Regions from separate parts of the Bradyrhizobium sp. BLXBL-03 genome, predicted to be linked through region 1. Evidence: predicted binding sites of a transcription regulator. Region 1 holds the regulator's gene; each other region holds the start of a gene.
The links. The regulator HrcA, encoded in region 1, represses chaperone genes, less so after heat shock. The targets are predictions, from matches to a motif close to GTTAGCACTCNCNNNNNGNGAGTGCTAAC.
Positions count from the first base shown of each region.

Region 2: the regulator HrcA is predicted to act here: its motif matches at 1,620-1,648, upstream of ACNJX9_RS07895 (co-chaperone GroES).
Region 3: the regulator HrcA is predicted to act here: its motif matches at 2,271-2,299, upstream of ACNJX9_RS12655 (co-chaperone GroES).

Region 1 is NZ_CP182470.1:166,923-170,483, reverse strand. It holds gene rph (ribonuclease PH) at 1-662, opposite strand, end outside; gene hrcA (heat-inducible transcriptional repressor HrcA) at 845-1,933, shown strand; gene grpE (nucleotide exchange factor GrpE) at 2,032-2,637, shown strand; gene pncA (bifunctional nicotinamidase/pyrazinamidase) at 2,698-3,420, opposite strand; gene ACNJX9_RS00765 (hypothetical protein) at 3,552-3,561, opposite strand, start outside.
Region 2 is NZ_CP182470.1:1,654,473-1,658,033, forward strand. It holds gene groL (chaperonin GroEL) at 1-1,003, opposite strand, end outside; gene ACNJX9_RS07895 (co-chaperone GroES) at 1,229-1,525, opposite strand; gene ACNJX9_RS07900 (hypothetical protein) at 1,843-2,361, shown strand; gene ACNJX9_RS07905 (protein phosphatase CheZ) at 2,525-3,289, opposite strand.
Region 3 is NZ_CP182470.1:2,661,927-2,665,487, forward strand. It holds gene ACNJX9_RS12645 (PRC-barrel domain-containing protein) at 441-827, opposite strand; gene ACNJX9_RS12650 (hypothetical protein) at 883-1,278, opposite strand; gene ACNJX9_RS12655 (co-chaperone GroES) at 1,927-2,244, opposite strand; gene ACNJX9_RS12660 (DUF1236 domain-containing protein) at 2,380-3,561, opposite strand, start outside.

The DNA of each region.
Region 1 (3,561 bases):
GCGAGAGCGATCAGCTTCAGGAACTCGTCCTGCGTGAACGGCTCGCGTTCCGCGGTGCCCTGCACCTCGATGATGCGGCCATCGCCGGTCATGACGAAATTGGCGTCGGTCTCGGCCTCCGAATCCTCGGCATAGTCGAGATCGAGCACCGGCGTGCCGTTGTAGATGCCGCAGGAGATCGCGGCGACGTTGTCGCGCATCACGTTGGCCTTGACCATGTTTCGCGCCTTCATCCAGTTGATGCAATCGGCGAGCGCGACCCAGGCGCCGGTGATCGAGGCGGTGCGGGTGCCGCCGTCGGCCTGCAGCACGTCGCAATCGACCGTGATCTGGCGCTCACCGAGCGCTTCGAGATCGACGATGGTGCGAAGCGAGCGGCCGATCAGGCGCTGGATTTCGACGGTGCGGCCGCTCTGCTTGCCTGCGGAGGCTTCGCGGCGGGTGCGTTCGGAGGTGGCGCGCGGCAGCATGCCGTATTCGGCGGTGACCCAGCCGCGCCCCTGGCCCTTCAGCCATGGCGGCAGGCGGTCTTCCAGGGTGGCGGTGACGAGCACATGGGTGTCGCCGAATTTCACCAGGCAGGAGCCTTCCGCATATTTGACCACGCCGCGCTCCAGCGTCACGGGGCGCAATTCGTCGGGCGCACGGCGGCTTGGCCGCATGGGAAATCCTCCAGAACTCATGGTCTAGAACTTATGGGGTAGGGCTGTTCGCGGTGCTTGTAGGTGGGGTCAGGGTGGGCAGCAAGGCTTTTTCGCCCCCCGATATCCACCCCGCAAACGCCACGCTTGTCAGAACCGTCCTGGATGGACAAATTATGAGCATCTGAGAGGAGTTACCGTCTGTGGCCCATCACGATCCGATCCATCTGATCGCGCCGCGCGCAGGCCTCGCCCAGCTCAACGAGCGTTCCCGCGACATCTTTCGTCAAATTGTCGAAAGCTATCTCGCGACTGGCGAACCGGTCGGCTCGCGCAACATTTCCCGCCTGATCGCGATGCCGCTGTCGCCGGCCTCGGTGCGCAACGTCATGGCCGATCTGGAACAGCTCGGCCTGATCTATGCGCCGCACACCTCGGCCGGCCGCTTGCCGACGGAACTCGGCCTGCGCTTCTTTGTCGACGCCTTGATGCAGGTCGGCGATCTCAACGAGGCCGAGCGACAGTCGATCCAGAGCCAGCTGACCTCGGTCGGCCAGGCCCAATCGGTCGAGGCGGCGCTGGACCAGGCGCTGACGCGGCTGTCCGGCCTCACCCGCACCGCAGCGGTCGTTCTGACGCCGAAGTCCAATACGCGGCTGAAGCACATCGAATTCGTCCGATTGGAACCCGAGCAGGCGCTGGTGATCCTGGTCGGCGAGGACGGCCAGGTCGAAAACCGCGTGCTGACGCTGCCGCCGGGGGTTCCCTCCTCGGCCATCACTGAAGCCGGCAATTTCCTCAACGCGCGGATCCGCGGCCGCACGCTCGCCGAGGCGCGGCTCGAGCTGGAAACCGCGCTCGCGGAAGCTCGCGCCGAGCTCGATCAGCTGACCCAGAAGGTGATCTCGGCCGGGATCGCGAGCTGGTCGGGCGGCGAGAACGAGGACCGTCAGCTCATCGTCCGCGGCCATGCCAATCTATTGGAAGATCTGCATGCGCTGGAGGATCTCGAGCGTGTCAGGCTGCTGTTCGACGATCTCGAGACCAAGCGCGGCGTGATCGACCTGCTCGGGCGCGCCGAAACCGCTGAAGGTGTCAGGATCTTCATCGGCAGCGAGAACAAGCTGTTTTCGTTATCGGGCTCTTCCACCATCATCTCGCCCTACCGGGATGCCGCCGGCCGCATCGTCGGCGTTTTGGGCGTGATCGGGCCGACGCGGCTGAATTATGCCCGCGTGATCCCGACCGTGGATTACGCCGCCCGTATCGTCAGTCGCCTGGTGGGAGGCTGACCGGCATTTGAGCCGATCACGGGCGCTTGATTTTCAGCGCCCGAAGCACGATATCCGGGCCAGAAAACCTCCCTTTGAGCGAGTTCGAGAAGCAGCCGATGACCGATCCAACCCGGCAACCCGAAGACACGACTGCCGCGACCGGCGAGCCCGTGGTGTCAAAGCCCTACATCATGCCCGACGATCCCGAGCCGGGTTCGGTGGAGACGTTGCAGAAGGAAGCCGCCGAGGCCCGTGACCGCATGCTGCGGACGCTGGCCGAGATGGAAAACCTGCGCAAGCGCACCACCAAGGAGGTCGCCGATGCCCGACTCTACGGCATCACCGGCTTTGCCCGCGATGTGCTCGAGATCGCCGACAATCTCCAGCGCGCGCTCGACGCCGTTCCGGCCGAGGCGCGCGCCGCCGCCGATCCCGGTCTGACCGCGCTGATCGAGGGCGTCGAGCTCACCGAGCGTTCGCTGCTCAACGCACTGGAAAGGCATGGTGTGAAGAAGCTCGATCCCCAGGGTCAGAAGTTCGACCCCAACTTCCATCAGGCGATGTACGAAGTGCCCGATGCGTCGGTGCCCACGGGCACCGTCGTGCAGGTCATGCAGGCCGGCTACACCATCGGCGAGCGCGTGCTGCGGCCGGCGCTGGTCGGCGTCGCCAAGGGCGGCGCAAAGGCCGCGCCTGCTGCGAACAGCAACGAGGCGAACTGAGCGATGAAGTCATTCCGGGTTCGGCTCTGCGAGCCGCCCCGGAATGACGATCGTCCCGTCTTACGCGCTCAACGCAATATCGCTCGACTGAATCCGCTTCACGCCGGCCTTGGCCATGTCGGCCCAGGCCTTGGCCAGCGAGCCCTGCGTGTCGATGCCGCGGCAGGCGTCCTCCACGACATAGACCTCAAAACCCGCCTTGCGCGCATCGAGCGCGGTCCAGGCGACACAGAAATCCGTGGCGAGACCCGCGACGAAGACGCGCTTGATCTTGCGCGACTTCAGATAGGCGGCAAGGCCGGTCGTTGTCTTGCCGTCGGCTTCGAGGAACGCCGAATAGCTGTCGACGTCCTTGTGAAAGCCCTTGCGGATGATGAGCTCGGCCTGCGGGATCGAGAGATCCTTCGACAGCGATGCGCCCTCGGTGCCCTGCACGCAATGGTCGGGCCACAGCACCTGCTTGCCATAGGGCAGGTCGATGGTCTCGAACGGCTTCTTGCCGGAATGCACCGACGCGAACGAGATGTGGCCGGGCGTGTGCCAGTCCTGCGTCATCACCACGTTCGAAAATGCCTTCGCCATTTTATTGATGACGGGCACGACCTGCTCGCCTTCCTTCACCGCAAGGCTACCGCCCGGCAGGAAGCAGTTTTGCACGTCGATCACGAGCAGCGCGGAGCTGTCGTCCGGCTTGATCGCAGCTGCTGCAAACAGTGCCGATGGAGCAAGGGCCACAAGCGCCGTCGTTCCCATCGCGGCCAAGATCTGTCGTCGATTAAGCATCGTCCGCCTCCCCTCCAGGATGATCCAAAACCTGATCCAATGCAGGCAAGCCTAGTTCCGTTCGTGTACGAACGAAAGCCCGAAAATGCGGCCGGGTTTGGTGAGTGGTTGGGCTGTCAGCCCCCCGTTTTCTACCCCTTC
Region 2 (3,561 bases), 1.5 Mb from region 1:
CCTTGACGATCGTGGTGTTCTCCTTGTCGATCACGACCTTGCCGGCGCGGCCGAGCATCTTCACCGTGACGTTCTCGAGCTTCATGCCGAGGTCCTCGGAGATCAGCTGGCCACCGGTGAGGATGGCGAGGTCTTCCAGCATGGCCTTGCGGCGGTCACCGAAGCCGGGCGCCTTGACGGCGGCGACCTTGAGGCCGCCACGCAGGCGGTTGACGACCAGGGTCGCCAGCGCCTCGCCCTCGACGTCCTCGGCGATGATGACGAGCGGCTTGCCCGACTGCACCACGGCTTCGAGCACCGGCAGCATGGCCTGCAGGCCGGAGAGCTTCTTCTCGTGCAGGAGGATGTAGGCGTCCTCGAGCTCGGCGGTCATCTTCTCGGGGTTGGTGACGAAGTACGGGCTGAGATAGCCGCGATCGAACTTCATGCCCTCGACGATGTCGACTTCGGTGTCGAGCGACTTGTTTTCCTCGACGGTGATGACGCCCTCGTTGCCGACCTTCTGCATCGCCTGCGCGATCATCTTGCCGATGGCCGAATCGCCGTTGGCCGAGATGGTGCCGACCTGGGCGACCTCGGAGGAGGCGGCGACGGGCTTGGCGCGCTTCTCGATGTCCTTGACGACGGCATGGACCGCGGTGTCGATGCCGCGCTTGAGGTCCATCGGATTCATGCCGGCGGCAACCGCCTTGGCGCCTTCGCGCACGATGGCCTGGGCCAGCACGGTCGCGGTGGTGGTGCCGTCGCCGGCGAGGTCGTTGGTCTTGGAGGCGACCTCTCGCACCATCTGGGCGCCCATGTTCTCGAACTTGTCCTCGAGTTCGATCTCCTTGGCGACGGTGACGCCGTCCTTGGTGATGCGGGGCGCACCGAAGCTCTTCTCGATGACGACGTTGCGGCCCTTCGGGCCGAGCGTCACCTTGACGGCGTTGGCGAGAATGTCGACGCCGCGCAGCATGCGATCGCGCGCGTCTCCGGAAAACTTGACGTCCTTGGCAGCCATTGTCTGCAATCCTTCTTAATCCGTGATGTGTCTGTCGCTCTCCGTTCGTCATTGCCCGGCTTGACCCGCCTGCGCGGCCGAAGCCGCTTCGGCGTGGCGTAGGCCCGGCAATCCATCTCACTGCGAAGAAGGATGGATGCCCGGATCATCTAGCGCGAAGACGCGCTTCGCGCTTCTGCCCGGACATGACGATGAGATATTCAGCGGCCGTTCAGACGGATGGCTCTAGGCCATCACGCCCATGATGTCCGACTCCTTCATGATCAGCAGCTCTTCGTTGTCGATCTTGACCTCGGTGCCCGACCACTTGCCGAACAGCACGCGGTCGCCGACCTTGAGGTCGATCGGGATCAGCTTGCCCGCCTCGTCCCGGCCGCCGGGCCCGACGGCGACGACTTCGCCCTGGGACGGCTTTTCCTTGGCGGTGTCGGGGATAATGATGCCGCCCTTGGTCTTTTCCTCGGCGTCGATACGTTTGACCACGACACGGTCATGCAGCGGACGAAATTTGGACTTAGCCATGACGTTTCCCTTTGGAGGCTCGCTTTTCGATAAGCAGCGGAAGTGAGTGGGGGCGGCGCTGCCGTTCTCCCTCTTGCCGAGGGCGAGCGGCGCGCTTAGCAATCGGTCTTTCCGAGTGCTAATAGGGCGCAGGGGATATGGCTTGGCTGTGATCCTGTCAAGCAAAGGTGGTTAAGCGATTGGTGAGGCGGATATAGGATGGTGGCACTGGAAGCTCGTTCGGGGCAGAGGCGTATCTTAGGACGTCATTGCCCTGGCTGCGGTTTTGCGCTTGGCTGCGGGAGGGATGCGGCCATGGTCTTGTTCGGGGGAATGCCATGATCAGTTCAGCTCACGCGCGCACGTTTGCCAATCTGGCGGCGGCCTCTGGCCTGGCGCTGCTGCTGGGGGCCTGCGGCGGCGGCATGAGCCTGCCGTCCTTCTCGTCCCAGCCGGCGCCCGAGGCCGAGCCCGGCGTCGCGCCGGAAATGCCGGCCTCGATCCGCGCCGACGAGATCGTCGGCCGCTGGGGCCTTGCCTCGTTCCAGAACCCGGCCGACCGCGCCCGCACCGAGGCGGCCGCGCGGGCCCAGTGCAAGAACCCCTACGTCATCGGCGCCGGCTCCTCCGGCGGGGTGATCATGCATCTGGCCGACCAGGCCACGCCGCAGGAACTGCGGCTGAAGGGCTCGCCGAGCGGCAAGAACTATATCGGCCCATCCGGCCCGACGCCGGGCGAGCAGGACCGCGAGATCGTCTCCTTCGACGGCCGCGTCATGATCACCCGCTTCGTCGACAAGGACGCCGCCACGCGCTACGGCAACATGGTCTACGTCCGCTGCGCGCCGCGGGCGTAATTTCTCTCCGTCATTCCGGGGCGGTCCGCAGGACCGAACCCGGAATCTCGAGATTCCGGGTTCACGCCTCGCGTGCCCCGGAATGACAGTTTGAGGGAAATGAAGACAACAAAAAACGCCGGCCCTCGGGCCGGCGTTTTGTTTTCTCTCTGTCGCGTCGCGCTCAGTCGAACAGCGCGTCGATGTCGTCCTGCGAGGCGTGGCCGACGTCGCCGGCGAGTTTCGGGCCGTTGAGCAGCTTTTCGTCTTCGCTGCGGTTGTCGACATGGACCGGCACGTGGGACTTGATGGCGTCGACGCCACCCCAGATCTCCATCATCGCGTTGATGTGCTGCTCGATGAACTTCATCGTGCTCATGACCTTGCTGATGCGCTGGCCGGTCAGATCCTGGAAGTTGCAGGCCTCGAAGATCGAGATGACGCGTTCCTGGATGTCGTCGGCGAGCCGCTTCTGCTGATCGATCGAGTCCACCTTGGACATCGCGCTCGCCGCCTGGTCGATCGACTCCGCGGCTTCGAGGATCTGCTGGGTCGCCTGTTCGGTGCCGCCGACCACCGCGCCGAGTTCGCCGTTGACCTTGGCCATCTCGCCGCCGTCGAAGCTCTTGCCGTGCAAGGTCGCGATCTCGCGCTTGGTGCGGTCGATGGCATCGTGGATGAGGTCGAGCTCGACTTTCAGCTTTTCGCACTGCTCGATCTGGGCGCGGTAGGTCTCCAGCAGCGCGCGCGTTTCGGCAACTTCGTGCGCCACGACGGTGTCGCTCTGCGGCTGCGCGGCGTGGCCGCCTCGCGCCATCTGGGCGCGGATCGCGCGCAACTCCGCCATGATTTCGCTATGCATCGGGCCTGCCTCTTCAGTCATGTCCAGAATCGGCATCTCGCCACCGGCGATATCCTCGACACGAAAACGCTTGCGGTGAACAGCCATCAGGATACTCCCCCCACCTCACTCACGCGTCTTTGTAGACAGAAGCGATTTAACACGAGGTTCACGTCCGGAACTGTTGTGCAGCCGCGCGCGACGGCACGCAAACGCGCGATTAACCATGAGGCTTTGCCTTTCATCGAAAATAAACGCTGATCGGGAAATTGCAGCGTTGCTCGCGACGTGGTGAATCGAAACGCCTGTTCTGTTTACCAAACGAAACCGAGTTTGCTCTTTATTGACCACGTCGAGGACGCGATCAGCCAGCGCGTTCG
Region 3 (3,561 bases), 2.5 Mb from region 1:
GAGACCAAGCCGCTTCTTTTGGCGCTTCACATGGTGGCCTTTTCGGTCAGGCGGGCCGACCCGCGTCAAGGCGGTCCAGCATGGTGAGTCGCTTGCCGGGAAGCTTTCGATCAAGCTTTCCTGCAGTAATTCTTCGCCATTGGCCTTTTCGGCATTACTGACCAGACGGTCCTGTGGCGGACCATCCGGCCGACCTGACCTGCGTGTGGCGGAAGTCATAAAAATGTCACCTATGCTGGAGTTCCCACTGTATTGAGCGTGACTACATGCTGATCCCTGTGGCGGAGCTGGAGCAACAGAATGATCAAGGAGATACCGAATACGAGCGCATAGGCGCCCCGTCCACCACGTGAGCACGACCACACCGATCAGTGGCATAGCGATCGGGAGCGCCCCGTAAATCAGCGAACACAATCCGCCGAGCACCAACCACCGCGGTGTCAGGGCCCGCCATAAACCGGCAGCTTTGCAAGCGCAGTGCGGCTTGCGCCTGGCAGAACGGCTTCGGCCGAATCGTCGAGCTTGAATTGACGGAGTGGAATGGCCACGAGATGGCCAAACAGGCCAGTCGAATCGTCTACCGCCACGACCACATAGATATTGCCGTCTTTGCCGAAGATGAAGTCACGGATTCTTCCTATCCTGTCGTGCTTGTCACCGACGACAGACCGCAGTTTGAGTGCCTCGGCATTATAGCCTTTGGCGACCTCCGTCGCCTCCAAAGGCGTCAGCCCGATCTCTTGAGCCGCTGCGCGGTCGATCTGCATTGAAAGCGTGGCGACGCCCAAGGTGGCTACTAGGAGCAGCGGGAGGTGAGGCATGTTCATCAGAACTCCTTCGCCTTCAAAGTTGGGCCAGGCCGTTGCCGAGGCACTCGTGGTCCTACCGACCCTGGTTACCGGCCGTCGACCCTGTGGTGGCCGGCTCGTTGACAATTTCGGATATCAGCTTGGTGTCGGGGTCGATGAGCAGGATACGGTCTGGCAGTTTGACAAAGAGCAGTTCTTTCGCCTCGGGGACTTGGTCAGCAACGTCATGCGGCATTGATTGCGCGGACATCGACTCCGGAACCTTGTCACCGACTTGCGGCTGCGCGCCCGATGGCGCGGATTGCGATGGCGCGCTGGAGAGGCTGTTGCTGACCATCTGTTGCTGCGCCGGGTTCAGGGTCCCGTGAGGGTTGTTGCTTTGAGTGGCGTCGTTTGTGTTCTGAGCAGTGGCGGCGGTACTGCCGAGAATGGCGAGGAGCAAGGCGCCGGAATAGAAAAGTCGATTCATGGTGGTCTCCTTGATTGTGATGGATCCGAGCCGTTTCTTTCGAGCGCGTCCCAGCGATGGGGATTGAACAGACGACGACACCAGTGCGTCGGTGACGCACATTTGTGTCGGCGACCATTGCAGCCAGCACGCGTGCGCGCGTCAGTTCGGTTGTCACACCAATCTCCGCGCGGCGCGCGGATCGAGCCTTGATCGTTGTCAAGCTGCCGGCAGTATTTTTCCGTGGATCTCGCTTGAGTTCGATTAGCGCTTCACGAGCGCCCTCAGAACCAGAGTGTCGCCGGCTAAGCGGGAAGTGGCGGATCGGAGTGCGCTGTCGCCTTCTTTGCATGTTGTCGCGTCATCTGCCGGGGACGGCTGCCGGAATACCGCGAGCCGCGCTCCGCCTCGACTACGCGGTCCTGAGTTTCGGGGGCTTTCGTTGGCGAGAATGTCGAAGGCGCGAAGCATCCCGTCCGCGGGCAGCAACGCCGAATCTAAATTCCTGGCTGGCATAGTGGTCTCATCTCAATAGCCAGACCCCAAAAGGCCGCGCGGCTCGTCGGGTTCTCGAAGGATGCGAATTGAGCTTGCGGCATGATTCTTCGAGAAAGTGGCTGCTCAGGATGAGGGAGCGGGCTGCTCAGGATGAGGAAGCGGGCTGAGCGCCTAAGCAGCGCCCTTCTTGGCGGCGGGAACGTCGGTGAGGACGCCCATGATGTCGCTCTCCTTCATGATCAGAAGATCCTGGCCGTCGAGCACGACCTCATTGCCGGACCACTTGCCGAACAGCACGCGGTCGCCCACCTTGAGGTCGACGGGAATCAGCTTGCCGGCTTCATCGCGGCCACCCGGGCCTACGGCGGTGATTTCGCCCTGGGAGGGCTTTTCCTTGGCAGTGTCGGGGATGATGATGCCGCCCTTCGTCTTCTCTTCGGCTTCGATGCGTTTGACCACGACGCGATCATGGAGCGGACGGAATTTCATGCAGGCCTCCTTCTGTGCTGAATTTTTCTGGCATTCGCAATGCGCGCGTGCTGGGCCGAAATGACGCAGGAAACCTGCAGCCTCTCACCCCAACCCTCTCCCCGTGAAGAACGGAGAGAGGGAGAACAGTCAGCCTTAGTCGATCACTTGGACGACTTTCTGCTGCTGCGGGTCAACCAGCACCACTTGGTCGCCGATAGCGAGATAGCGGTAGTTGGCGAGCTCTGGATGGTTGCGCGCCAGCTCTTCCGGCACCGGCTGTAGCGACAGACAGTTTGACGCGGAGGTTCCGCCTCCGCCGGCTGAAGGCGAGGTCGAGCCGACCGTCGTCGAGGAGCTGCGTACCATTTCCCTGAACCGCCTACGCGTGTCGTCGTCGATGACAACACGGTCGCGGCTGTAAGCGGCCGCCCTGCTGTAACCCGGTCCGTCGTCCAGAATATCGACGACCTCGCGCCGCCGCGGATCGATAATGGCAACGCGATTATCGATCACCGTGTACTCGTAGTCCCGATATTGCGGCATGATCCGCACGATATCGGGCGGCAATCGACGCGCCTGCACGCCCCGCGGCAACCGCGTGCCCACGTTGAGCTGGACATTGAGATTCTGGCTGGTGGCAGTCCTGTCGCGCCGCAGCTGATCGACGACTTGCCTGCGCTGATCGTCGTTGACCGCACCCGAGGAAGTCTGGCGGTTCGATTGATCCGGCGCCTCGCCGGTCCTCTGGGTCTGTGTGTTGTCTGCCGGCCGCGAGCTCTGCTGCGGCGAGGACTTGGGCGGCTGGACGGCCTGATCGCGTGGCTCCTTGCGATCGCGATCGATCTGCTGCTGGGTCTGCTGCTGCTTCGTATCGGCCGGCCGGGTGGCGTCCTGCGCGCGGTCCTGCTTGGCTTGACCTTCGCGGCCCCGCCGCTTTTCCTCAGCCTGTTGCTTCTGGTCGGTCGCCGGCTTGGCATCGCGGCCCTGCTGCAGGTCCTTCTGCTGCGCCGTGCTCGAGGGTGCGCGCTCGCCACGGTTGGGCTGATCCTGGCTCTCCCGGGTCGGCTCCTTGGAGTCGCGGTCCTGCGGCTTCTGCGCCTCCTTGCTGCGCTCGGTCGGTGACGGGGCCTCGCCGCGCTGCATGTCCTTAGCGCCGCCCTTCGACTCGGACTGCGCGCGCTCCTTGATGCGATCAGCCGCGCTGCCGCGATCCATCTCCTTCGACGGGGCGGCTGGACGGTCCATTTCCCTGGACTGAGATGCTGGTGACTGGGCGCGGGGGCTCTCTTCGCGCTTCTGCGTGCCTTCCGGCGATTGCGCAATGGCGGGGCCGGC